3 regions of the Rhizobium sp. BE258 genome follow, and region 2 is predicted to be linked to each of the others. Evidence: predicted binding sites of a transcription regulator. Region 2 holds the regulator's gene; each other region holds the start of a gene.
What was found. Region 2 encodes PhoB, which activates phosphate uptake and scavenging genes when phosphate is short. Its sites were predicted from a motif close to TGTCATNNANCTGTCAT; they were not measured.
Positions count from the first base shown of each region.

Region 1: a site for PhoB is predicted at 4,297-4,313, ahead of J2X43_RS19350 (DUF2794 domain-containing protein). Genes of this name have one in related genera too.
Region 3: a site for PhoB is predicted at 5,219-5,235, ahead of ugpB (sn-glycerol-3-phosphate ABC transporter substrate-binding protein UgpB). Genes of this name have one in related genera too.

Region 1 is NZ_JAVDWL010000005.1:209,419-216,994, forward strand. It holds gene J2X43_RS19330 (ABC transporter permease) at 1-1,739, shown strand, start outside; gene J2X43_RS19335 (Bax inhibitor-1/YccA family protein) at 1,934-2,662, shown strand; gene J2X43_RS19340 (hypothetical protein) at 2,813-3,013, opposite strand; gene J2X43_RS19345 (N-acetyltransferase family protein) at 3,311-3,868, shown strand; gene J2X43_RS19350 (DUF2794 domain-containing protein) at 3,872-4,273, opposite strand; gene J2X43_RS19355 (thioredoxin family protein) at 4,550-5,290, opposite strand; gene acnA (aconitate hydratase AcnA) at 5,511-7,576, opposite strand, start outside.
Region 2 is NZ_JAVDWL010000002.1:620,472-628,047, forward strand. It holds gene argF (ornithine carbamoyltransferase) at 1-555, opposite strand, end outside; gene J2X43_RS08315 (aspartate aminotransferase family protein) at 595-1,794, opposite strand; gene J2X43_RS08320 (GcrA family cell cycle regulator) at 2,221-2,757, shown strand; gene phoB (phosphate regulon transcriptional regulator PhoB) at 2,824-3,507, opposite strand; gene phoU (phosphate signaling complex protein PhoU) at 3,540-4,253, opposite strand; gene pstB (phosphate ABC transporter ATP-binding protein PstB) at 4,300-5,115, opposite strand; gene pstA (phosphate ABC transporter permease PstA) at 5,131-6,453, opposite strand; gene pstC (phosphate ABC transporter permease subunit PstC) at 6,450-7,576, opposite strand, start outside.
Region 3 is NZ_JAVDWL010000002.1:809,643-817,218, reverse strand. It holds gene J2X43_RS09290 (complex I NDUFA9 subunit family protein) at 1-131, opposite strand, end outside; gene J2X43_RS09285 (DUF1330 domain-containing protein) at 244-531, opposite strand; gene pyrF (orotidine-5'-phosphate decarboxylase) at 555-1,250, opposite strand; gene J2X43_RS09275 (histidine phosphatase family protein) at 1,247-1,837, opposite strand; gene pmtA (phospholipid N-methyltransferase PmtA) at 1,837-2,430, opposite strand; gene dnaN (DNA polymerase III subunit beta) at 2,545-3,663, opposite strand; gene J2X43_RS09260 (hypothetical protein) at 3,759-3,917, shown strand; gene rsmI (16S rRNA (cytidine(1402)-2'-O)-methyltransferase) at 3,910-4,827, shown strand; gene J2X43_RS09250 (YraN family protein) at 4,817-5,185, shown strand; gene ugpB (sn-glycerol-3-phosphate ABC transporter substrate-binding protein UgpB) at 5,311-6,636, shown strand; gene ugpA (sn-glycerol-3-phosphate ABC transporter permease UgpA) at 6,700-7,576, shown strand, end outside.

The DNA of each region.
Region 1 (7,576 bases), on a different contig from region 2:
TCGGCCTTACCGCGCTGATCGTCGGCGGCGTCGGCGTTGCCAACGCGGTCCGGGCCTTTCTCGACTCCAAGCGGACGACGATCGCCACCTTCAAATGCCTTGGCGCGCCCGCGTCGGTCGTGGTGCTCGTTTATCTGTTCCAGATCGCCATCATCGCCTTCGCTGGCATCCTGATCGGTCTGGCGCTCGGCGCCATCTCGCCTGTGATCGCCGCCCAATTCCTGGCACAGTTCCTGCCGGTCTCGACGGCACCGGCGCTCTATCCGGGCGCGCTGCTGCTGGCCGCTGTCTTCGGCATCCTGACGACGCTGGCCTTTGCCATCCTGCCGCTGGGGCATGCCCGCGAAGTTCCGGCGACGGCTCTGTTCCGCGAACAGGGCTTCGAAGCCCGTGCCCTTCCCTCCTGGCCCTATATCCTGCTGGCCGGCGTCTTCATGGCAGCACTTGCGGGGCTGGCGATCGTCACCGCCTACGACCGCTTCATCGCCGTCGTCTTTGTCGGCGCCATCGTCTTCGCCTTCGTGATTCTGCGCGCCGTGGCCGCCCTGATCGCCTGGCTGGCAAAACGCAGCCCGCGCGTCAGTTCGCCGGCGCTGCGTCTGGCAATCGGCAATATCCACCGCCCCGGCGCCTTGACGCCCTCTGTCGTGCTCTCGCTGGGCCTCGGGCTGGCGCTCCTGGTAACGCTGACGCTGATCGACGGCAATCTGCGCCAGCAGCTGACTGGCCGCATGGCCGGCGGCGCACCGAATTTCTTCTTCGTCGATATCCAGAGTGCCCAGGTGGAGAGCTTCCGCAATCTGATCAAGCAGCAGGCGCCCGAGGGCAAGCTGGTCGAAGTACCGATGCTGCGAGGCCGGATCCTGGCCTTCAACGGCGAAGACGTCACCAAGCGCAAGGTGCCGCCGGCAGGGCAATGGGTCCTGCGCGGCGACCGCGGCATCACCTATTCCGAAAACATCCCCGAGAATGCCGCACTCACAGAGGGCAGCTGGTGGCCAAAGGATTACAGCGGCGAGCCGCAGGTTTCCTTTTCCGCCGAAGAGGCAGGCGAACTCGGCCTCAAGATTGGCGATACCGTCACCGTCAACGTGCTGGGCAGAAACATCACCGCGCGGATCACCAACCTGCGCAAGGTCCAGTGGGAATCACTATCGCTGAACTTCGTGATGGTCTTTTCGCCGAATACGTTCCGCGGCGCCCCGCATGCCTGGCTGGCAACGCTGACCGATCCCTCGGCAAGCGCGACCGAAGAGACGGCGATCCTGAAGGCCGTCACCAACACCTATCCGACGGTGACAAGCGTCCGCGTCAAGGATGCGATCGATATCGTCAACCAGCTGGTCGGACAGCTTGCGACCGCGATACGCGCGGCGGCTTCCGTCGCACTCATTGCCTCTATCCTGGTGCTGGCAGGCGCGCTCGCCGCCGGAAACCGGGCCCGGACGCACGATGCGGTGGTGTTGAAAACGCTGGGCGCAACGCGCGCCATGCTCATCCGCGCCTTCAGTTACGAGTATCTGATCCTCGGCGCGGCCACCGCCATCTTCGCGCTTCTGGCAGGCGGCGTGGCAGCATGGTTCATCGTCAGCCGTATCATGCGGCTACCCTCCGCCTTCCTCCCGGATGTCGCGGGTCTGACGATCGCCACCGCTCTGGTGCTGACCGTCGGGATCGGCCTGATCGGAACCTGGCGCATCCTCGGCCAGAAGGCAGCACCCGTTCTGCGCGAGCTCTAGGGCTGGCACTGGTAAAGCAGCGCCCGATAAAATAGCTTCACCTTACGGCGATTTAACCCCGCCGCCGGTTGCAAGGGCCTTGTTTGCAAAGGGCGAAAGCCTCATATTGACCGCAGGCATGCTGGAGCTCCGCAGCGGCGCCCGGGTCGCAAAGCCCGACACCGTATTCACATCGGAGCTTGTAAGAGGAAACTATGGCTGACCTTCGTAACTACCAAAGCCGGACGCAGACTGGCGAGATGATCGACCAGGGGCTGCGCTCCTATATGCTCAAGGTCTACAACCTGATGGCGCTGGGTCTGGCGATCACGGGTGTAGCCGCATTTCTGTCATTCCAATTCGCCTTTGCCGACGGTCAGCTGACCGCCTTTGGCCAGGCCATCTATCTGAGCCCGCTGAAGTGGGTCGTCATCCTGGCTCCTCTGGCCATGGTGTTCTTCCTGAGCTTCCGGATCAACCGCATGAGCGTTTCGGCCGCGCAGACCACCTTCTGGATCTACGCCGCGCTGGTGGGTCTGTCGCTCTCGTCTCTGCTGCTGATCTACACCGGCCAGAGCGTGGTGCAGACATTCTTCATCACCGCCGCTTCGTTCGGCGCACTGTCGCTCTACGGTTATTCGACCAAGCGTGATCTCTCGGCCATGGGCTCGTTCCTGGTCATGGGTCTGTTCGGCCTGATCATCGCGTCGGTCGTTAACATCTTCCTGGGTTCGTCTGCCCTTCAGTTCGCGATCTCCGTGATCGGCGTCCTGATCTTCGCCGGCCTGACGGCCTACGATACGCAGCGGATCAAGGAAATGTACTACGACGCCGATGGTGCCGAGGTCATGGGCCGCAAGGCGATCATGGGCGCGCTGACGCTCTATCTCGACTTCATCAACCTGTTCATGTTCCTTCTGCAGTTCATGGGTAACCGCAAGTAAGACGGAACTGTTGACGGCCAGACCGTCTGGCCGAATGCGAGACAACCGAGCCGCCTGCAACAGAGATGTTGCGGGCGGTTTTGTTTTTTCGGAGTGTGGATTGAGCGCTGTGGTCATGCAGCTGGCAAATAACGGCCAGCCTTGCGCGTCTTAAAGCTTGCGTGCCGCCAGGCGCCGACGGTCGAGCGCAACATGGTCGGAGCCGCGCTTCGTCAGGCGGAATTGCCGCTTCTGGAACTCGCCGCGAATCTCGATAAAGCCCTTCTCCTCGGCTTCGTTCAAGGTCTTCAGGCTGGTGCCCTCAGGGGGAGACTGCCAATCAATGCCGACGGCGGCGTGCAGCAAAACCAGAATCTTGATAATGGCGTTTCTCCATGGCTGACGCACGCGGCCGATCTGCCGCCTGACGCAAAGGCCTGTTCCGCGAAGCTGTTCTCTAGAAGCTCTGGCGGGTTCGGTCAACTCGCCGGCCTTGGCCGCCACACGGCTGTCATCTCCGGCTTGCCGGAACAGAAGGCAGCGGAACAATCACGACGACGGCAGGCAAGTGCCCTGCATGGTCCCGATATCCTTATTCGCTTTTCCTGTTGCCAAATCTCGCGCCGGATGGTTTTCAGCCTGAACCACATTCCAGACATCGGCCGCCCAATGACCGTTCATCTCCGAGATATCGCAACCTCCGACCTCGATGCCATCACCGCGATTTACCGTGAGGCGGTGCTGTCAGGCGTCGCCAGCTACGAGATTGCCCCGCCGGAGCGCCAGGAGATGGCCACGCGGCTGGCTGCCATAACGGGCCAGGGCTACCCCTATCTCGCCGCCATCGACAAAGACGGTGTGCTGCTGGGCTATGCCTATGCATCGGCGTTCCGCACACGTCCGGCTTACAGGTGGATGGTCGAGGATTCGATTTATCTGGCGCCGGAGGCCCGGGGAAAGGGCGTCGGCAAGGCGCTGCTCGCGGAACTGATCGCCCGCTGCATCGCCCTTGGCTTCCGGCAGATGGTCGCCGTCATCGGTGGCGCCCATCCGGCATCGATCGCGCTGCATCGTTCATTGGGTTTCGAGGAAACCGGCCTGCTCAAGGGTACCGGCTACAAGCACGGCCGCTGGCTGGACACCATGCTCATGCAGCGGCAGCTGGGCGAGGGAAAGGATACCGATCCGGACCCGTCGGCCTATCCAGGCAGCCTCTACAAGGGCTGATCGCTATTTGTCGACGAGCTTCAGCACCTTGTCGAACACCTTCAGCACCTGCTGCAGCTCGTGGCCGCGCTTCAGGATCATGCCGTTGGTGTTGACGACGGAATAGGCGCCCTGCTTGTTGGCAAGCTTGGGGTCTTTCTCGATGGTGAAGAGCGGCATTTCGCCGGAGCGCTTGAAGACGGAGAACACCGCCTTGTCCTTCATGTGGTCGATGGCGTAGTCTTTCCACTCGCCCTCGCCGACCATGCGGCCGTAGATCCACAGGATCGCATCCAGCTCTCGCCGGTGAAAGGTCACCGGCAACGGATTCTTTTTCTGCTTGTATTCTTTAAGATCGACGACGACTGAGGAACTACTGTCGGCGGAACGGTGATCGCCATGCCGCAAATCCGGCTGATCTGTCATCAGTCTCACAAGGCCTCTCGCTTATGACAGGAGAGTGACAGTTTGCCCGACCCGCCGCAAATTGCAAGTGCGGCCAGTCATCACATTAAGCATATGCTATGCAATCTCCTGAACGCCGCAATTCAGTCAAAACAGCGCCTCATTTGCAGGGGAAATTCCGCTCACCGATTTGGCGCCAGCGCGCCAAAGGGCCCGGCTGAGCGTATCGACCTTAACCCCAGCCCCGAATACGATTAGCCGGGCCGCCCCGTTTTCCATCCTGAACGGATGAAACTTTCAGATATTTTTCCCGGCCATGACGACGGTTGCGCCGAGGATCGCGGCCGGATCACCGTCAGCCGTAGCAGCCTGTAACAGGATTGCACAGCCTTCAAGGTCGGCCTTTTGCAGAACCGTTGCAGGTAAGGTCAGGCTTATTGCCTTTCCGTCCCACATTCCGACAGTTTCGATATCGCTGACGCTGTTGATATAGGAAATCTTCTGGCCGCTGTTTTCGCCCTTCTCGACGTCGATGGTCCTTTCCTTGTCGAAATAGACCATCACCACATTGGCTTTCCCCTGGCCGGCGCCAATCTTGATCTCCAGCTCATCGCCCCGCATCTGCGCATCGATAGGGACATTCAGCCCCTTGCCGTCGGTCGAGAAGCCGTCGATCTTTCCGTTGATCGCCGAGAGATCGGAGCCGGTCATATGATCACGGCCGTTGACGACAACCTGCGGCGTGTAAACGTTGCTGCGGCCAAGCATGCGGGCATAGCCGTACTGACGCTCGGTGTTCTGCTTGGAACTCAGCGTGTCGGTCCAGCCGAGATAGTTCCAGTAATCGACATGATAGGCGAGCGCGATTACATTCCCCTGGCCAACGATCTTGCGAAATGCGGCATCGGCAGGCGGACAGGATGAACAGCCTTGCGAGGTAAACAGTTCAACGACGCCCTTCGGCTTGCCGTCTTCGGCTTGAAGTGGTGCTGCGAGCACCAGACCGGCAATCAGCGAAATCAAAAAACGCGGCGACATTGCAACCTCTTTATCCAGGACATCGGGCGAACGAAGGCCGCGCGGCCTGATTGACGACCGTAGAGATAATCCTTCCGGTTCCAAACGGGAAGTAACGAAGGGGTGAGACATCCCCGCCCGCCGCCACGCCGGGAACACATCGCCGTGAGCCGCGTCCCCGCAAAGAAAAACCGCCGGAGATTGCTCCCCGGCGGCGATTATCATGTGCTTGTCTTAAGAATTAAGCAGCGAGGTCGCGCAGAACCGTCTGCAGGATACCGCCGTTGTTGAGGTAGATGACCTCGTCGAGCGTATCGACGCGCGACAGCAGCGGAACGTCCTTCACCGAACCATCGCCGTAGGTGATCTTGGCGATCTTCTTCTCGCGCGGCTTGATGTTCTCGAGACCTTCGATCGTGACAATTTCATCGCCCTTGAGGCCGAGGCTTGCCCAGGTCGTGCCTTCTTCGAAGACGAACGGGATGATGCCCATGCCGACCAGGTTCGAGCGGTGGATACGCTCGAAGGACTGGGCGATGACGGCCTTGACGCCGAGCAGGTTGGTACCCTTTGCAGCCCAGTCACGCGACGAGCCGTTGCCGTATTCGACACCCGCGAAGATGACGAGCGGAACGCCCTCTGCCTTGTACTGCATGGCCGCGTCGTAGATCGATTCCTCTTCCTTCGACGGGTAATGGATGGTGTAGCCACCTTCCTTGCCGTTCGGGCCGAGCATGTGGTTGCGGATACGGATGTTGGCGAAGGTGCCGCGCATCATGACTTCATGGTTGCCGCGGCGCGTGCCGTACTGGTTGAAGTCCGCAACGCCGACATTGTGCTCGATGAGGTAGGCACCGGCAGGAGACGCCGCCTTGATCGAACCGGCCGGGGAAATGTGGTCGGTGGTGATCTTGTCGCCGAAGAGACCGAGAACGCGCGCACCCTTGATGTCGGAAATGCCCGTGCCGGTCTTGCCCATGCCGACGAAATACGGCGGGTTCTGAACGTAGGTCGAGTTGTCGTCCCAGGCATAGGTCTGGCCCGGAGGAACCTGAACGGCCTGCCAGTTGACGTCGCCCTTGAACACGTCGGCGTACTTTGTCTCGTAAAGTTCGCGGGTGACGTATTTCTGAATGAATTCCTGGATCTCGTGCGAGGTCGGCCAGATATCCTTCAGATAGACAGGGGTTCCGTTCTGGTCTTCACCGATCGGCTCCTTGGTCAGGTCCTTCTGGACCGTGCCGGCAAGCGCGTAGGCGACGACGAGCGGCGGGGAAGCGAGGTAGTTCGCCTGAACGTCAGGCGAAATACGGCCTTCGAAGTTGCGGTTGCCCGACAGCACGCCGGAAACGATCAGACCCTTGTCGTTGATCGTCTTCGAGACCGGTGCCGGCAGCGGGCCGGAATTGCCGATGCAGGTCGTGCAGCCGAAGCCGACGAGGTTGAAGCCGAGCTTGTCGAGATCAGCCTGCAGGCCCGACTTCGCCAGGTATTCGCCAACGACCTGCGATCCAGGTGCGAGCGAGGTCTTGACCCACGGCTTGGTCTTCAGGCCCTTGGCAACGGCGTTGCGGGCGAGAAGGCCGGCAGCGATCAGAACCGACGGGTTGGAGGTGTTGGTGCAGGAGGTGATCGCAGCAATGGCGACGTCGCCATGACCAAGATCGAAATCGGTGCCTTCGACCGGGTAGCGGTTCGAGAGCTGGCCCGGCTTCTTGTAGTCGGCGTCCATCGAACCGGCGAAACCGGCAGCGATGTTTTCGAGCGGGATGCGGCCTTCCGGGCGCTTCGGGCCGGCCATGGCAGGCACGACGTCGCCAAGGTCGAGTTCCAGCGTATCGGTGAAGACGAGGTCGGAACCATCGCCATCGCGCCACATGCCTTGAGCCTTGGAATAGGCTTCGACGAGCGCGATACGCTCCTTGGTGCGGCCGGAAACGTTCAGGTAGTTGATGGTTTCGCCGTCAACCGGGAAGAAACCGCAGGTCGCGCCATATTCCGGACCCATGTTGCCGATCGTCGCGCGGTCGGCGAGCGGCATGTTGTCCATGCCCGGGCCGAAGAATTCAACGAACTTGGAAACAACGCCCTTCTTGCGCAGCATCTGCACGACCATCAGCACGAGGTCGGTCGCGGTGACGCCTTCCTTGAGCTTGCCGGTGAGCTTGAAGCCGATGACTTCAGGCAGGAGCATCGAGACTGGCTGGCCGAGCATGGCTGCTTCGGCTTCGATACCGCCAACGCCCCAACCGAGAACGCCGAGACCGTTGATCATCGTCGTGTGGCTGTCGGTGCCGACGCAGGTGT
Region 2 (7,576 bases):
AAGGGGTACCGCCATGTTCATGCGATAGCCGAAACGGGCAGCCCCTTCGACCAGCGAATGCAGCACATTGTTGCCGTCACCGGTCCAGGCGATCGTCTTGCCCTTGACCGGGCCGCGATGCTCTTCGAAGGTCATGATATCAGCCATGATCTGGCAGGGATGCGTATCGTCCGTCAGCGCGTTGATGACCGGTACCGTCGCGTGTTCGGCAAGCTCCAGCATGCGGTGATGCTCGGTCGTACGGATCATGATCGCATCAACGTAGCGCGACAGAACCTTGGCGGTATCGCCGATCGTCTCGGCGCGGCCGAGCTGCATCTCGGTGCCCGAGAGGAACAGCGTCTCGCCGCCGAGCTGCCGCATGCCGACATCGAAGGAGACGCGCGTCCGTGTGGAAGGCTTTTCGAAGATCATCGCCAGCATCTTGCCGGCCAGCGGCTTGTCGCCCTTGCCTGCTTTGAACGCCTGCTTGCGCAGCATCGCGTCGTCCATGATGACACGCAGATCGGCAGAGCTCATCGCCGAAAGATCGAGGAAGTGTTTGGGGGAAGCCATGTCGTCCTTACCTGTTTGCCCCGGAAGGCATCTATCCGTTCAAGCCGTCTTCTTGGCCTTCGATGCGCGAATGCTTTCGGCGGCCTGCTCAATGCGGGCGAGACCCTCGCGAGCTTCCTCCGCCGTGACGACCAAAGGCGGCAGCAGACGCACAACGTTGTCGCCGGCGGGCACGCCAAGCAGATGCGCATCGCGGATGGCAGCCAGAAGTTCAGTCGAGGGAACGGCGGCCTTGATACCGAGCAGCAAGCCCTCGCCGCGGATATCCTCGATCACGTCGGGATAGCGGTCCTTGAGCGATGCCAGGCCTTGGCGGAAGACCAGAGCGACGTCACGGACATGCTGGAGGAAGCCTTCGGCAAGGACGATGTCGAGCACAGCGCCGCCGACAGCCATGGCGAGCGGGTTGCCGCCATAGGTCGAGCCGTGGGTACCGGCCTTCATGCCGGACGCAGCTTCCGCCGTTGCCAGGCAGGCGCCGAGCGGGAAGCCGCCACCGATGCCCTTGGCGACAGCCATGATATCAGGGGTGACGCCGGACCACTCATAGGCAAAGAACTTGCCGGTACGGCCGACGCCCGTCTGGACCTCGTCGAGAATGAGCAGCAGCTCCTTCTCGTCGCAGAGCGCACGCAGCGCCTTCATGAACTCCGTGGTCACCGGGCGAATGCCACCCTCGCCCTGAACCGGCTCGATCAGAATGCCTGCGGTCGCATCGGTGATTGCGGCGCGCACAGCGTCGATATCGCCAAAGGGCACCTGGTCGAAGCCAGGGGCCTTGGGGCCGAAACCTTCGAGATACTTCTCTTGCCCGCCGGCAGCGATCGTCGCCAGCGTACGTCCGTGGAAGGCGCCTTCGAAGGTGATGATATGGAAACGCTCGGGATGGCCCTTCGAATACTGATAGCGGCGTGCGGTCTTGATCGCGCATTCCAGGGCTTCCGCGCCGGAATTGGTGAAGAACACCTTGTCGGCGAAAGTCGCCTCCGTCAGCCGCCTGGCGAGTTGCTCCTGACCGGGGATTTCATAGATGTTGGACAGGTGCCAGACCTTGTCGGCCTGTGCCTTTAGGGTATCCACGACATGCGGATTGCTGTGGCCGACCGAGGTCACGGCAACGCCGGCACCGAAATCCAGATATCGTTCGCCGCTTTCGGTAATCAGCCACACGCCCTCACCTCGCTCGAACCGCAATGGGGCACGAGAATAGGTATCATATAGCGGCGCGGCTTCAGCCATGGCGCGGTCTCCTGTCAGCGTTACGGGCAACCGGACTCCGGCTAAAAAACCAGGTCCGAAAAATTAAAAATGCCGCCTTTCGGCGGCGACTGGCACTATTTACTTTTCGCACTGCAATGTCAACAAAACTGCGGCTTTCGTGGCTTCTGAGAGACGCTCAAGCAATGTCGCGTTTTATCAACAGCTAATGTTGCAGAAATGACTCTCAGGGGAAGCAAGTTGGGGAAAACCCCGAATTCGATTCATCCGGATTCCTGCGACTCTTGTCACGGAGTCAGCCTCACACTAGGTTAAAACTCAATTACTAGACTGCATGCGGCGGAACTAGTCACCAAAATTAGTCAAGCGTTTCTTGTGCCGGATTCGTCCGGGGCAAACAGTGAGGGATTCTGCCTTCGCAACGCTTAAACGGCGGAGACACAGGGCATGAACTGGACAGACGAGCGGGTCGAGAAACTCAAGAAACTGTGGTCCGAAGGGCTGAGCGCGAGCCAGATCGCTGCCCAGCTTGGCGGCGTCAGCCGTAACGCCGTTATCGGCAAGGTTCACCGTCTGGCGCTGCCGGGCCGTGCGAAGGCCGGCGGCAACGCCACGGCTGCCCGCGCTCCCAAGCGTACGGCGGCAGCACCCCGCGCCCCAACCTACGCATCGCGTCTGGCGACGACCCGTACGGTCACCCGCCAGCAGGGCGCGACGATGCTGAAGGAAGAGATCGAGATCGACGTCATGGAGGAGATGGAATACCGTCCCGCCAAGAACGTGATCGTCCCGATTTCCCGCCGTCTCGGCCTGACGGAGCTCACCGAGCGCACCTGCAAGTGGCCGGTCGGCGATCCCTTGAAGGACGATTTCCACTTCTGCGGCTGCGAAAGCCCGGATTCTTCGCCTTACTGCACCTACCACCAGCGCCTGGCCTACCAGCCGGTCAACGAGCGCCGCAGGGCAGCAGCCCGGGCAAACTGAGCCGGGTAAGCACAAACGAAAAACGGGCCTTACGGCCCGTTTTTTTGTGTCTCAATTCCGAAAGCTTCAAGCTTCCATCGAATATCCAGCGCCGCGAACGGTGCGGATGACATCCTGCATGTTGGAGAAATTCAGCGCCTTGCGCAGACGGCCGACATGGACATCGACGGTGCGCTCGTCGACATAGATGTCGTGACCCCAGACGCCATCCAGAAGCTGCGAGCGCGAGAAGACGCGGCCGGGAGAGGCCATCAGGAATTCCAGCAGGCGAAACTCGGTCGGTCCGAGACGGACTTCGCGGGTCTTGCGATGAACGCGGTGCGTCTCGCGGTCGAGTTCGATATCGCCGCATTTCAGCACGGTCGAGAGAACTTCGGGCTTGGCGCGGCGCAGCATCGCCTTGACGCGTGCGACGAGCTCAGGCGTCGAGAACGGCTTGACGACATAGTCGTCGGCACCGGTCGAGAGGCCGCGAACGCGTTCACTTTCCTCGCCGCGTGCCGTCAGCATGATGATCGGCAGGCGCTCGGTCTCCGGGCGCATGCGCAGCCGGCGGCAAAGCTCGATGCCTGATACGCCAGGCAGCATCCAATCAAGGATAAGAAGGTCCGGCGTCCGCTCCTGAAGGCGGATTTCCGCCTCATCGCCGCGCAGGATGGTGTCGACCTCGAAACCTTCGGCTTCGAGATTGTAACGAAGAAGCACGCTCAGTGCTTCTTCGTCTTCAACGACTGCAACTCTCGGGATCATTCTGCTCTGTCTCCTGAGGCCCGGTCCGGATATTATTCCGTGACCGCGCCGACGGTGTTGGCGGTGTCGTCCTTCGGACGCTCGCCCTCCGGCTGGGCGCCGGTCGCCATGTAGTAGATGGTTTCTGCGATGTTGGTGGCGTGGTCGCCGATGCGCTCGATGTTCTTGGCGCAGAACAGAAGATGCGTGCAGCTGGTGATGTTGCGCGGATCTTCCATCATGTAGGTCAGGAGCTCGCGGAACAGCGAGGTGTACATCGCGTCGATTTCCTCGTCGCGCTCGCGGATCGACTTCGCCTTATCGGCAGCGCGCGTCGTGTAGACGTCAAGCACTTCCTTGAGCTGCACGAGAGCCAGTTCCGAGAGATGCTCCAGGCCGCGGCCAAGCTTACGCGGAACGCCGGTGCTCTGCACGGCGATAACGCGCTTGGCGGTGTTCTTGCCGAGATCGCCGACACGCTCGAGGTCAGCGGCGATGCGGATCGAACCCATGATCTCGCGCAGGTCCGACGCCATCGGCTGGCGGCGGGCGATGGTGACGATCGCCTTGTCGTTGATCTCGCGCTCGGCGTGATCGAGGATCACGTCGTCGGAGATGACCTTCTGCGCCAGTGCGCCGTCGCCATTGACCAGCGCGCGCACAGCGTCGGAGACCATCTGTTCCGCCAGACCGCCCATTTCGGAAATGCGGCGGGTCAGGAACTTCAGATCCTCGTCATATGCAGAAAAGATATGTGTCGATGCCATGGGAAATGTCCTTGAGTGTCTCTATCGGAAGTCGTGACGCCAAAGATCAGCCGAAGCGGCCCATGATGTAGTCCTGGGTGCGCGGATCGTCCGGATTGGTGAACATCTTGTCGGTGTCGTTCTCCTCGACGAGGTTGCCGAGGTGGAACATGGCGGTGCGCTGCGAGACGCGGGCCGCCTGCTGCATGGAGTGCGTCACGATGACGATCGTGTAGCTTTCGCGCAGCTCGTGGATCAGCTCCTCGACCTTTGCGGTTGCGATCGGATCGAGCGCCGAGCAGGGTTCGTCCATGAGGATGACCTCAGGCGAGACCGCGACGGCACGGGCGATGCAGAGACGCTGCTGCTGACCGCCGGAGAGGCCGGTGCCGGATTCATGCACGCGGTCCTTGACCTCGTTCCAGAGGCCGGCGCGCTGCAGGCTGGTCTCGACGATCTGGTCCATGTCGGCCTTCGACTTGGCGAGACCGTGGATGCGCGGGCCGTAGGCGACGTTTTCGTAGATCGTCTTCGGGAACGGGTTCGGCTTCTGAAACACCATGCCGACGCGGGCGCGCAATTCGACGACGTCGATATCCGGATCGTAGATATCATCGCCATCGAGCGTGATCTTGCCGGTGACGCGGCAGTTGTCGATCGTGTCGTTCATACGGTTCAGGCTGCGCAGGAAGGTGGACTTGCCGCAGCCGGACGGGCCGATGAGCGCAGTCACTGTATTTTCGCGGATGTTCAGCTTGACGTCGAAGAGAGCGCGCTTTTCGCCGTAATAGACGGAAACGTCCTGGCCGATCATCTTGTAAGGGATGCTGTTCATCTTCTGGTCCAGAGCCTTCTCAACTGCTGCTTCTGTCAACATGTTCATGGGTTTGTACTCCGTTTACCAGCGGCGCTCAAAGCGACGGCGCAAGAGGATGGCTCCGATGTTCATGACGATCAGGAACAGAAGCAGGACGATGATGGCACCCGAGGTACGCTCCACGAAGGCGCGTTCGGCTTCGTTGGCCCACATATAGACCTGGACCGGAAGTGCCGTGGACGGATCGAGCGGCGTGGTCGGGGCATTGGCGACGAAGGCGACCATGCCGATCAGCAGCAGAGGCGCGGTTTCGCCGAGCGCATGAGCCAGGCCGATGATGGTACCGGTCAGGATGCCCGGCATGGCAAGCGGCAGAACGTGGTGGAACACCATCTGCATCTTCGATGCGCCGAGACCGAGAGCGGCCGAGCGGATCGACGGCGGCACGGCACGAAGCGCAGCACGCGTCGCGATGATGATGGTCGGCAGGGTCATCAGCGTCAGCACCAGGCCACCGACCAGCGACGCGGAACGCGGCAGACCCATGAAGTTGATGAAGACGGAGAGGCCGAGCAGACCGTAAACGATCGACGGAACGGCAGCGAGGTTGTTGATGTTGACCTCGATGAGATCGGTCAGCTTGTTCTTCGGCGCGAACTCCTCGAGATAAATCGAGGCGGCGACACCGATCGGCAGAGCAAGAACCAGAACGATCAGCATCAGGTAGAGCGAGCCGATGAGAGCAACGCCGAGCCCTGCCGCTTCCGGACGGCTGGAATTGCCATTGACGAACAGGCCTGTGTTGAACTGCTTGAAGAGAGCACCGCTCGCCTTAAGCTCGTTCATCCAGCCGACCTGCTTGTCGTTCACCTTGCGGTTCTTCTCATCGACAGAGAGATCGATCTGGCCTTTGCTGGCGCTATCGATATTGGCGTCGGCAAGCACCGTGACATTGACCGTCTTGCCGATGATCGACGGGTCGGAAACAACCATGTCGCGCAGCTGGATCGGAGCGCCCTTGGAGAGCATGGCCGAAGCATCGCGGACGTCAGGACGGCTCGAGGCGTTGACATTCAGCTGCTTGACGATGGCGTCACGCAGCAACGCGCCGTAGTTGGCAGAGACGAGGACCGACGGATCGGTCGCACGCTTGTTGCTCGGGTCAATGGTCTTTTCGGTGAATTCCACCGGAAGCGTGATCGCCGTCTGCTGGAAGGCGGTATAGCCCTGGCGGATGACCGTCGAGAGCAGGATCGCCAGGAAGATCAGGCCAAAAGATATGGCAGCGATGCCATAGGCCTGGAAGCGGCGTTCTGCGGCATAGCGGCGCTTGATGCCGATGTCGCGGCGTGCCGGAGCCTTGGAGACAGTGATGCCTGCAACGGGAGAAACAATATTCGTCATTCGTACTGCTCCCGGTATTTGCGCACGATGTAGAGCGCGTAGATATTGAGGCAAAGCGTGATGAAGAAGAGCGTAATGCCGAGCGCGAAGGCAACCAGCGTCTGCGGCGAGGTGAACTCGAGGTCACCCGTCAGCTGATTGACGATCTTGACCGTGACCGTCGTCATCGGCTCGAACGGATTGATCTGGATGCGGGCGGCAACACCGGCCGCAAGCACAACGATCATCGTTTCGCCGATGGCGCGCGATGCGGTCATCAGCAGCGCACCGACGATACCCGGAAGAGCGGCCGGTAGCACGACCTTCTTGATGGTTTCGGAGCGCGTTGCGCCGAGGCCGAGCGAACCGTCACGCAGCGCACGCGGCACGGCGGTGATGATATCGTCGGACAGCGAGGACACGTAAGGGATCAGCATGATGCCCATGACGATACCGGCGGTCAGAACACTCTGTGCCTGGATGAAGTTCGTGTAGTCGCCGGTCAGGAGACCGCTGACCTGCGACGACAGATCGCGCAGGAACGGGCCGACGGTGACGAGCGCGAAGAAGCCGTAGACGATGGTCGGGATACCCGCCAGAACTTCGAGCAGCGGCTTGGCAAGCGAACGAATTTTCGGCGAAGCGTATTCGGCCATGTAGATGGCGGCGAAGAGGCCGACCGGCACGGCGACCAGCATGGCGACGGCGCCGATATAGAGCGTGCCGAGCAACAGCGGGATCAGGCCGAACTGACCAAAGGACGAGCTGCCGGCACCCGCGAAGCGCGGATCCCAGACGGTGCCGAAGAAGAAGTCCGCGGCGGGAACGCTGGCGAAGAAGCGAATGGCTTCCGACAGCATCGACAGAACGATGCCGATGGTCGTCAGAATGGCGATAGACGAAGACAGCAACAGGCCCCAGAGCATGACGCGCTCAACGCGGTTGCGGGCCCTGAAGCGTGGCTTGACGCCGCGCAGGGCGTAGAGCGCGCCACCGACGGCAAGCACGAGCACGATCGCGCTCATGATCAGACGGCTGGAGGCGCTTTCGGCATTCAGCAGCTTGGCGGCATCGAGCATGTAGGGCTGCGGTTCACCGGCGAGCGGGACGCCCTTCTCGTTGAGCTTGGCCTGAACCGCCTTGG
Region 3 (7,576 bases), 190 kb from region 2:
GCGAGATCGGGGCGGCGCACCGCGACCCGGATGCGGTATCCACGCTTGGCAAGCGCGCGAACCACGTGCCTGCCGACGAAGCCGGAGCCTCCGAACACGGTGACGAGCGGCGGCAGGTTGGCAAGTGTCATGGCAGGTTCCTCGAAAGGCTTGGGAGAGAGTGGTTGTTGGCTCCCGTATTAGCCCAATCCAGACGCGACGGAAAGGCCCATCGCGCCGCAGTTTCGCATCTGCGAAGGTGCCTCAGGCTCCTTCAACGACCACCATTTCGGCATCCGCGACTTCCTGGCGGATCTTGGCGGCGATCTGGTATTCCGGCGAGTTGTAGCAATCAACGGCTGCCTGCATCGACGGGAACTCGATCACGACATTGCGCGCCCGCGCCTTGCCCTCGAGCTCGGTGATCGCACCGCCGCGGGCGAGGAAGTTGGCGCCGTATTTCTCGAAGGCCGGTTTTGCGGCCGCGACATAGTCCTTGTAGCGCTCGGCGTCGCGAACATCGACGCGCGCGATCCAGTAACCCTTAGCCATGATCTTCCTCTCCCTCTCTTTGCTTAACGGAGCGCTGCGTCCATCTCGGCCAGGATCGCGCGGGCGGCGTCCTTCGGATCCGGCGCCTTGACGATCGGGCGCGCGACGACAAGATGGCTGGAGCCCGCCTTCAAGGCGTCTGCCGGCGTCATCACGCGCTTTTGGTCGCCCTTGTCGCTGCCGGCCGGGCGGATGCCCGGGGTAACGATCGCCATGTTAGGGCCAACGATCTTGCGGACGGCTGACGATTCCTCGGCCGAGCAGACGATGCCACCCATCCCGGCAGCGAGCGCCTGTTCGGCGCGCCGCAACACCAGGGTGTGCGGATCATATTCGTAACCGGCCGCTGTCAGATCCTGCTCGTCCATCGAGGTCAGCACCGTAACGCCGAGCAGGCAAAGATCGGAGCCTTTTGCGGCCTCGACAGCCGCCTTCATTGCCTTCGGATAGGCATGCAATGTCAGCATCGACATGCCCATCTTGACGATGTTCTCGACACCCGATGCGATCGTGTTGTCGATGTCGAGGAGCTTCATGTCGAGGAAGATCTTCTTGCCGCTCTGGGCAAGCTCGCGAGCAAATTCCAGCCCGCCGGCAAAGACCAGCTGATAGCCGATCTTGTAGTAGAGAATGTCGTCGCCGAGCGTTGAAACGATCTTTTCCGCTTCGCCCAGTGTCGGAACATCGAGCCCGACGATCAACCGTTCGCGTGCGTTCATCGCATCCACCCCTGCCAGCTTTCAATGGGCGTCCAGTCGCATGATAAGCGCCGGTCTGCAAGGGAGAAAGCGTAGAGATTGCCGCCTCCGCCGGGCTGGTCGCGGTCGCGCCCAATCGGCTTTGCTTCCAGGTGGCATTTCAGCAGGGTTCCGACGCCGCCATGCCCGACGAAGGCGATCGGATCGTCCTTATTGTGCGATGACAGGATGCGATCGACGGCGGAAACGATGCGGGCCTGCGCATCGATAGCCCGCTCCCAGCCTTTGAAGCTGAGGTCCGGATTGGCAAAGAACCAGTCGGCGGCTTTTTCGAATTCCGCTGGCGGCAGAAATCCGGTCGCCGACCGGTCGTTCTCATGCATGCCATGGATGATCTCAACACGGATCCCGGCGGCTTCGGCCAGAATGCCTGCTGTCTCTATCGCCTTGGTCTCGTCGCTGGAGACGATCCGCCGCAGCTGCGTGGCCCACGGGCGTTCGGCGGCTAGTCCGGCGCGGGCAGCACCTGTTTCCGACAGACCCCATTGCGGAACGGGGACATCGGGATCGATCCTGACCTGTGGGTGAGTGATATAGAGCGCGAACATCAGCCGCGGCGGTAGATCCAGAGCTGAGCCGGGGGGATGTTACGGACGATGAAGTCGAAATGCTGGATGTGGTAACGATCCGGCCGCGCGATGATCGGCGAGATGGCCCCATAGGAAATCTGGACGACGGGCCGGCCAGCCGGAACGCGGTCGAGAAGGCTTTCCAGAAGTGCGCTGCGGGCCTGCATCGGAAAGTTCAGCAATGGCACGGCGGACACCACGGAATCGAACATCTGTCCCTTCAGTGCGCCGAGCGTCTTGTCGAGATCGAAAGCGTCGCCGTTGATGAAGTGGACGCCCGGATAGAGGCGAACGAGGTGCTCGTAGAAATCCGTCGAATATTCGATTGCGACAAGCTTTTCTGGCTTAATGCCGCGGCCGAGGATCGCCTTGGTGATCGCGCCCGTACCGGGTCCAAGCTCAAGCACCGGCAGACCGGAATTGATGTTGATGACGCTTGCCATCTTTTTGGCGGTAATCGAGGAGGTGGGAACGATGGAGCCGACAGTCTTCGGCCCCTGCATCATTCCCTTGAAGAAACGGATTTCCTCATCGAACTTTTTGCCGAGCCGTTCTTTCAGCCGCAACGCCATGCCGTCCTCCTCGTCAAGCAACAAACCGCTGGCTATCTAATTGCAATCATCCGGCAGTAAAACAAGACCAAACGTCGCAATCTGAAAACTTTGCCCGCCAAATGCGACGCGCGTTTACACGCGCATCGGCATCAGAACGTAGAGAGCATCATCGCCAGCCGTGTCGCGAATGAGCGTCGGCGAACCGGCATCGGCGAGCAGGAAGATCGCCTGATCGCCGGAAAGCTGCGCCGTGATATCCAGCAGGTATTTGGCGTTGAAGCCGATTTCCATCGAATCCGTGTCGTAGCCGACGGCGACTTCTTCCGTTGCGCTGCCGGAATCCGGATTGTTGACCGTCAGCAGCAGCTGTCCGTCGGAAAGCGCCAGCTTCACGGCGCGGCCACGCTCGGACGAAATCGTCGAGACGCGGTCGACGGCCTGGGCGAAAGTGGTGCAATCGACGCGCATTTCCTTGTCGTTGCCGGTCGGAATGACGCGCTGGTAATCCGGGAATGTACCATCGATCAGCTTCGATGTCATGACGATCGAGCCGATGCTGAGGCGGATCTTGGCGTCGGAAACTTCAACGGTAACAAGTGCATCCGGGCTATCGACCAGCTTCTGCAACTCGCCGACGGTCTTGCGCGGAATGATGATGCCGGGCATGCCCTCGGAGCCCGAAGGCGCCTTCACGTCGGCGCGGGCGAGACGATGGCCGTCGGTCGCAACGGCGCGCAGCTTCAGGTCGCCTTCGCTTTCGATCGTGTGGAAGAAGATACCGTTCAGGTAATAGCGGGTCTCTTCGGTGGAGATCGCAAACTGGGTGCGATCGATCAGCATCTTGAGATCCGTTGCCTTCAGCTTGAAGGAATGGGTGAAGGTGCCGGCGGTCAGATCCGGGAAGTCGGATTGCGGCAGGCACTGCAGCGAGAACTTCGAGCGGCCGGACTGGACGGTCATCGAGCCGCCATCGGTCGATGTCGCAAGCAGAACTTCCGAACCATCGGGCAGCTTGCGGACGATGTCGTAAAGAAGATGGGCAGGAACAGTGGTCGCACCGGCCTGTTCGACATTGGCGGGCGTCGCTTCGGTGACTTCGAGATCGAGGTCGGTCGCCTTCATGTCGAGGTTCTGGCCGTCGGCGCGCAGCAGGATGTTGGACAGGATCGGGATCGTGTTCCGTCGTTCGACGACGCGGTGAACGTGGTTCAGCGACTTCAGGAGGTTGGAACGCTCAATCGTAATACGCATGGGATGCTACCGCTTTCGACCGTGACTGTCCGGGCGCGCGAGCGCGCCAGAAAAATGCCTTTCCGGCTCCATGGCCGGAGGAGTGGACGGGCAAAATGGCAGAACTTTGCCGGGCATTGCAAGGGGTGCAAGGCTTTGCAGGCCTGCAAAGGCGCATTTACCCAATGATCCTCACAGAAATCCGAACCCTTGCCGCGAACGAAGCCTGCGCGCATAAAGAGCCGACGCCAGAGAGGGCCTTTGAAATTGAGTAATGAAGAGACGGCGGGCGAGGGCGGCAAGCTTCGCACCTACCGCCTGCACAATGTCAGCATCCCCGCCCGCCCGCTCGAAGCGGCGCTGTATCTGGTCGCAACGCCGATCGGCAATCTCGGCGATATCACGCTTCGCGCGCTGGAAACGCTGGCGGGAGCCGATGTGCTCGCCTGCGAGGATACGCGTGTGACGCGCGTGCTTCTCGACCGCTACGGCATCCAGAACCGGCCCTTTTCCTATCACGAATACAATGCAGACGAGGCCGGTCCGCGTCTGATGCAGGCGATCGAGGCCGGAAAATCGGTCGCGCTGGTCTCGGATGCCGGAACGCCGCTGGTCTCCGACCCGGGCTATCGTCTGGCGCAGACCGCCATCGAGACCGGCTACAAGGTCGTTCCAATCCCGGGTGCTTCGGCCCCGCTGGCGGCCCTCGTCGGTTCCGGTCTGCCAAACGAAGCCTTTCTTTTTGCCGGGTTTCTACCGGTCAAGGACAAGGCGCGCCGCGACCGGCTGGGCGAATTCGCAACCACGCCGGCGACACTGCTGTTCTTCGAATCCCCGCATCGCATCGGCGCGACGTTGGCGGCTGCGGCCGACGTGCTGGGCGGTGAACGCCTTGCCTCGGTTTGCCGCGAACTGACCAAGACCTATGAGGAATTCCGACGCGGCACGCTCGCGGAACTTGCCGCCCACTACGCCGAGAACGACAATGTGAAGGGCGAGATCGTGCTCGTCGTGGCACCGGCCGCCGAGAAGCCGGCCGATGCGGCCGATGTCGATGCGATCCTTGCCGATCTCTCGGGCACGATGCCGACAGCCAAGGCGGCAGCCGAGGCCGCAAAGCTGACGGGTCTGCCCCGCAAGGAGCTTTATCACCGCTTGCTGGAGATGAAGGCGGATGAGCGGTAGCGGCCCTCGCGCGGACAGGCAGAAGGCGCTGCGCCGGGGCCGGTTCTCGGAATACGCGGCCGCACTGTTTCTTATCCTGAAGGGCTACCGCATCGCCGCCTTCCGCTATCGCACCAAGCTCGGCGAGATCGATATCATCGCCCGCAAGGGCGATCTCGCCATTTTCGTCGAGGTCAAAGCGCGGCGTGACGAGCGCGGCGCGGTGGACGCTGTTTCTTATGCGGCTCAGAAACGCATCCGTGATGCCAGCGACCTCTGGCTTGCCCGCCAGCCAGCCAATCACCTGCTATCGCAGCGTTACGACATCGTGGCCGTGTTGCCCGGCCGCTTGCCCCGGCATTTCCCAAATGCCTTCTAGCAGCATTGCATAGGCGTGCAGACAGCCAGGCTTTGTAATTTTTCTGTCATGCAAATGTAAAGGAGGCGTCACGTAAGGCCTCTATTGGCTTCCTCACCCCAACAATTGGTGGAGAGGATTTATCCATGTTCAAGACGTTTTCTCTGGCCGCTGCCGCGGTCGTATTGTCTTCGTCGGCATCGTTCGCCGCAACCGAGATCACCTGGTGGCACGCCATGGGTGGCGAACTCGGTCAGAAGCTCGAGCAGATCGTTCAGAAGTTCAACGACAGCCAGACCGAATATCACGTGACCCCGGTTTTCAAGGGCACCTATCCTGAGACCCTGACTGCCGCTATCGCCGCTTTCCGCGCAGGTCAGCAGCCGGCTATCGTTCAGGTCTTCGAGGTCGGCACCGGCACGATGATGGCCGCCAAGGGCGCCGTCTATCCGGTTTACAAGCTGATGGCCGACGAGGGCGAGCCCTGGGATCCGTCGAAGTTCATCGCGCCTGTCGTCGGCTACTACTCCGATCCGGAAGGCAACATCCTGTCCTTCCCGTTCAACTCCTCGACGCCGATCCTCTATTACAACAAGGACGTCTTCAAGAAGGCTGGCCTCGATCCGGAAGTTGCCCCGAAGACCTATGCCGAACTGGCTGAGTTCTCGAAGAAGATCGTTGACTCCGGCGCTGCCAAGTGCGGCTTCACCATTACCTATGCTGCGACCTGGCTCGGCCTCGAAAACTTCTCGGCCATCCACGACCTGCCCTACGGCACGCTGCAGAACGGCTTCGGCGGCACCAAGGCTGAGCTGAGCTTCAACGGTCCGAACCAGGCTCGTCTCTGGAGCGATCTGAAGAAGTGGCAGGATGCCGGTTACTTCCAGTACGGCGGTCCGGGCGGCGGCCCCGATGCAGCTCCGAAGTTCTACTCGCAGGAATGCGCCATTTACATGGGCTCCTCGGGCTCGCGCGCTGGCGTGATCAACAACGCCAAAGCATTCCAGGTCGGCTTCTCGACGCTGCCTTACTACGACGACGTCACCAAGGATCCGAAGAACTCGATCATCGGCGGCGCAACGCTCTGGACGCTGAACGGCCAGAAGCCTGAGGTCTACAAGGGTGTTGCCAAGTTCTACACCTACCTCAGCCAGCCGGAAGTTCAGGCTGATTGGCACCAGTTCTCGGGCTACCTGCCGATCACCAACGCTGCTTACGATCTCGGCAAGTCGCAGGGTTACTACGACAAGAACCCGGGCTCCGACGTCGGTCTGAAGCAGATACTCCGCGGCACGCCGTCCGAAAACTCCAAGGGCGTTCGTTTCGGCAACCTGACCCAGATCCGCGACGTCATCGACCAGCAGTTCGAAACCGTGCTGTCTGGCAAGCAGACCGCCCAGCAGGCACTCGACGAAGCCGTCAAGGAAGGCAACGCCATCCTGCGCGAATTCGAAGCCGCCAACTCGAACTAAGCTTTCGAAGCAGAAGCTGAGCCCTCCCCAGTCCGGGGAGGGCCTTTCCATATCGGGCGAGCCATGCAGACAAAGCGCACAATCTTCTCGAACCGCGTCCTGCCATATTTTCTTCTGGCGCCGCAGCTCGCAGTCACCCTGGTCTTCTTCATCTGGCCGGCCTTTCAGGCCTTCCGGCAGTCCTTCCTGCGCGAAGACCCCTTCGGCATGAAGACCACCTTTGTCTGGTTCGCCAATTACACCAAGCTCTTCGGCAGCGCCGACTATATGAACGCGCTGTGGGTGACGCTGATCTTCTCGGTCTCCGTCACCGTTCTGTCGATGGGTCTGTCACTGCTCTTTGCTGTCTGCGTCAATCGCGTTCTGAAGAGCGGCCGCATCTATACGACGCTGCTCGTCTGGCCCTATGCCGTGGCGCCTGCCGCTGCCGGCCTGCTCTGGTGGTTCATGTTCAACCCCAGCATCGGCATCCTGCCCTATATCCTTCGCCAGTTCGGCTATGACTGGAACCACCGCCTCGACGGCAATGACGCGATGATCCTCATCGTCATCGCATCGGCCTGGAAGCAGATTTCCTACAATTTCCTGTTCTTCGTCGCAGGCCTGCAATCCGTCCCGCAGTCCGTCATCGAGGCTGCATCGATCGATGGCGCCGGACCGTTCAAACGGTTCTGGACGGTGGTCTTCCCGCTGATCTCACCGACCACCTTCTTCCTGGCGGTCATCAACGTCACCTATGCGCTGTTCGACACCTTCCCGATCGTCGATTCCACGACGTCAGGCGGACCCTCGCAATCGACGAATACGCTCGTCTACAAGGTCTATGCCGACGGTTTCGTCGGCCTGAACCTCGGCCCGTCGGCTGCGCAGTCGGTGGTGCTGATGCTGATCGTTGTCGCCCTGACCGTCATCCAGTTCCGCTGGATAGAGAAAAAAGTCC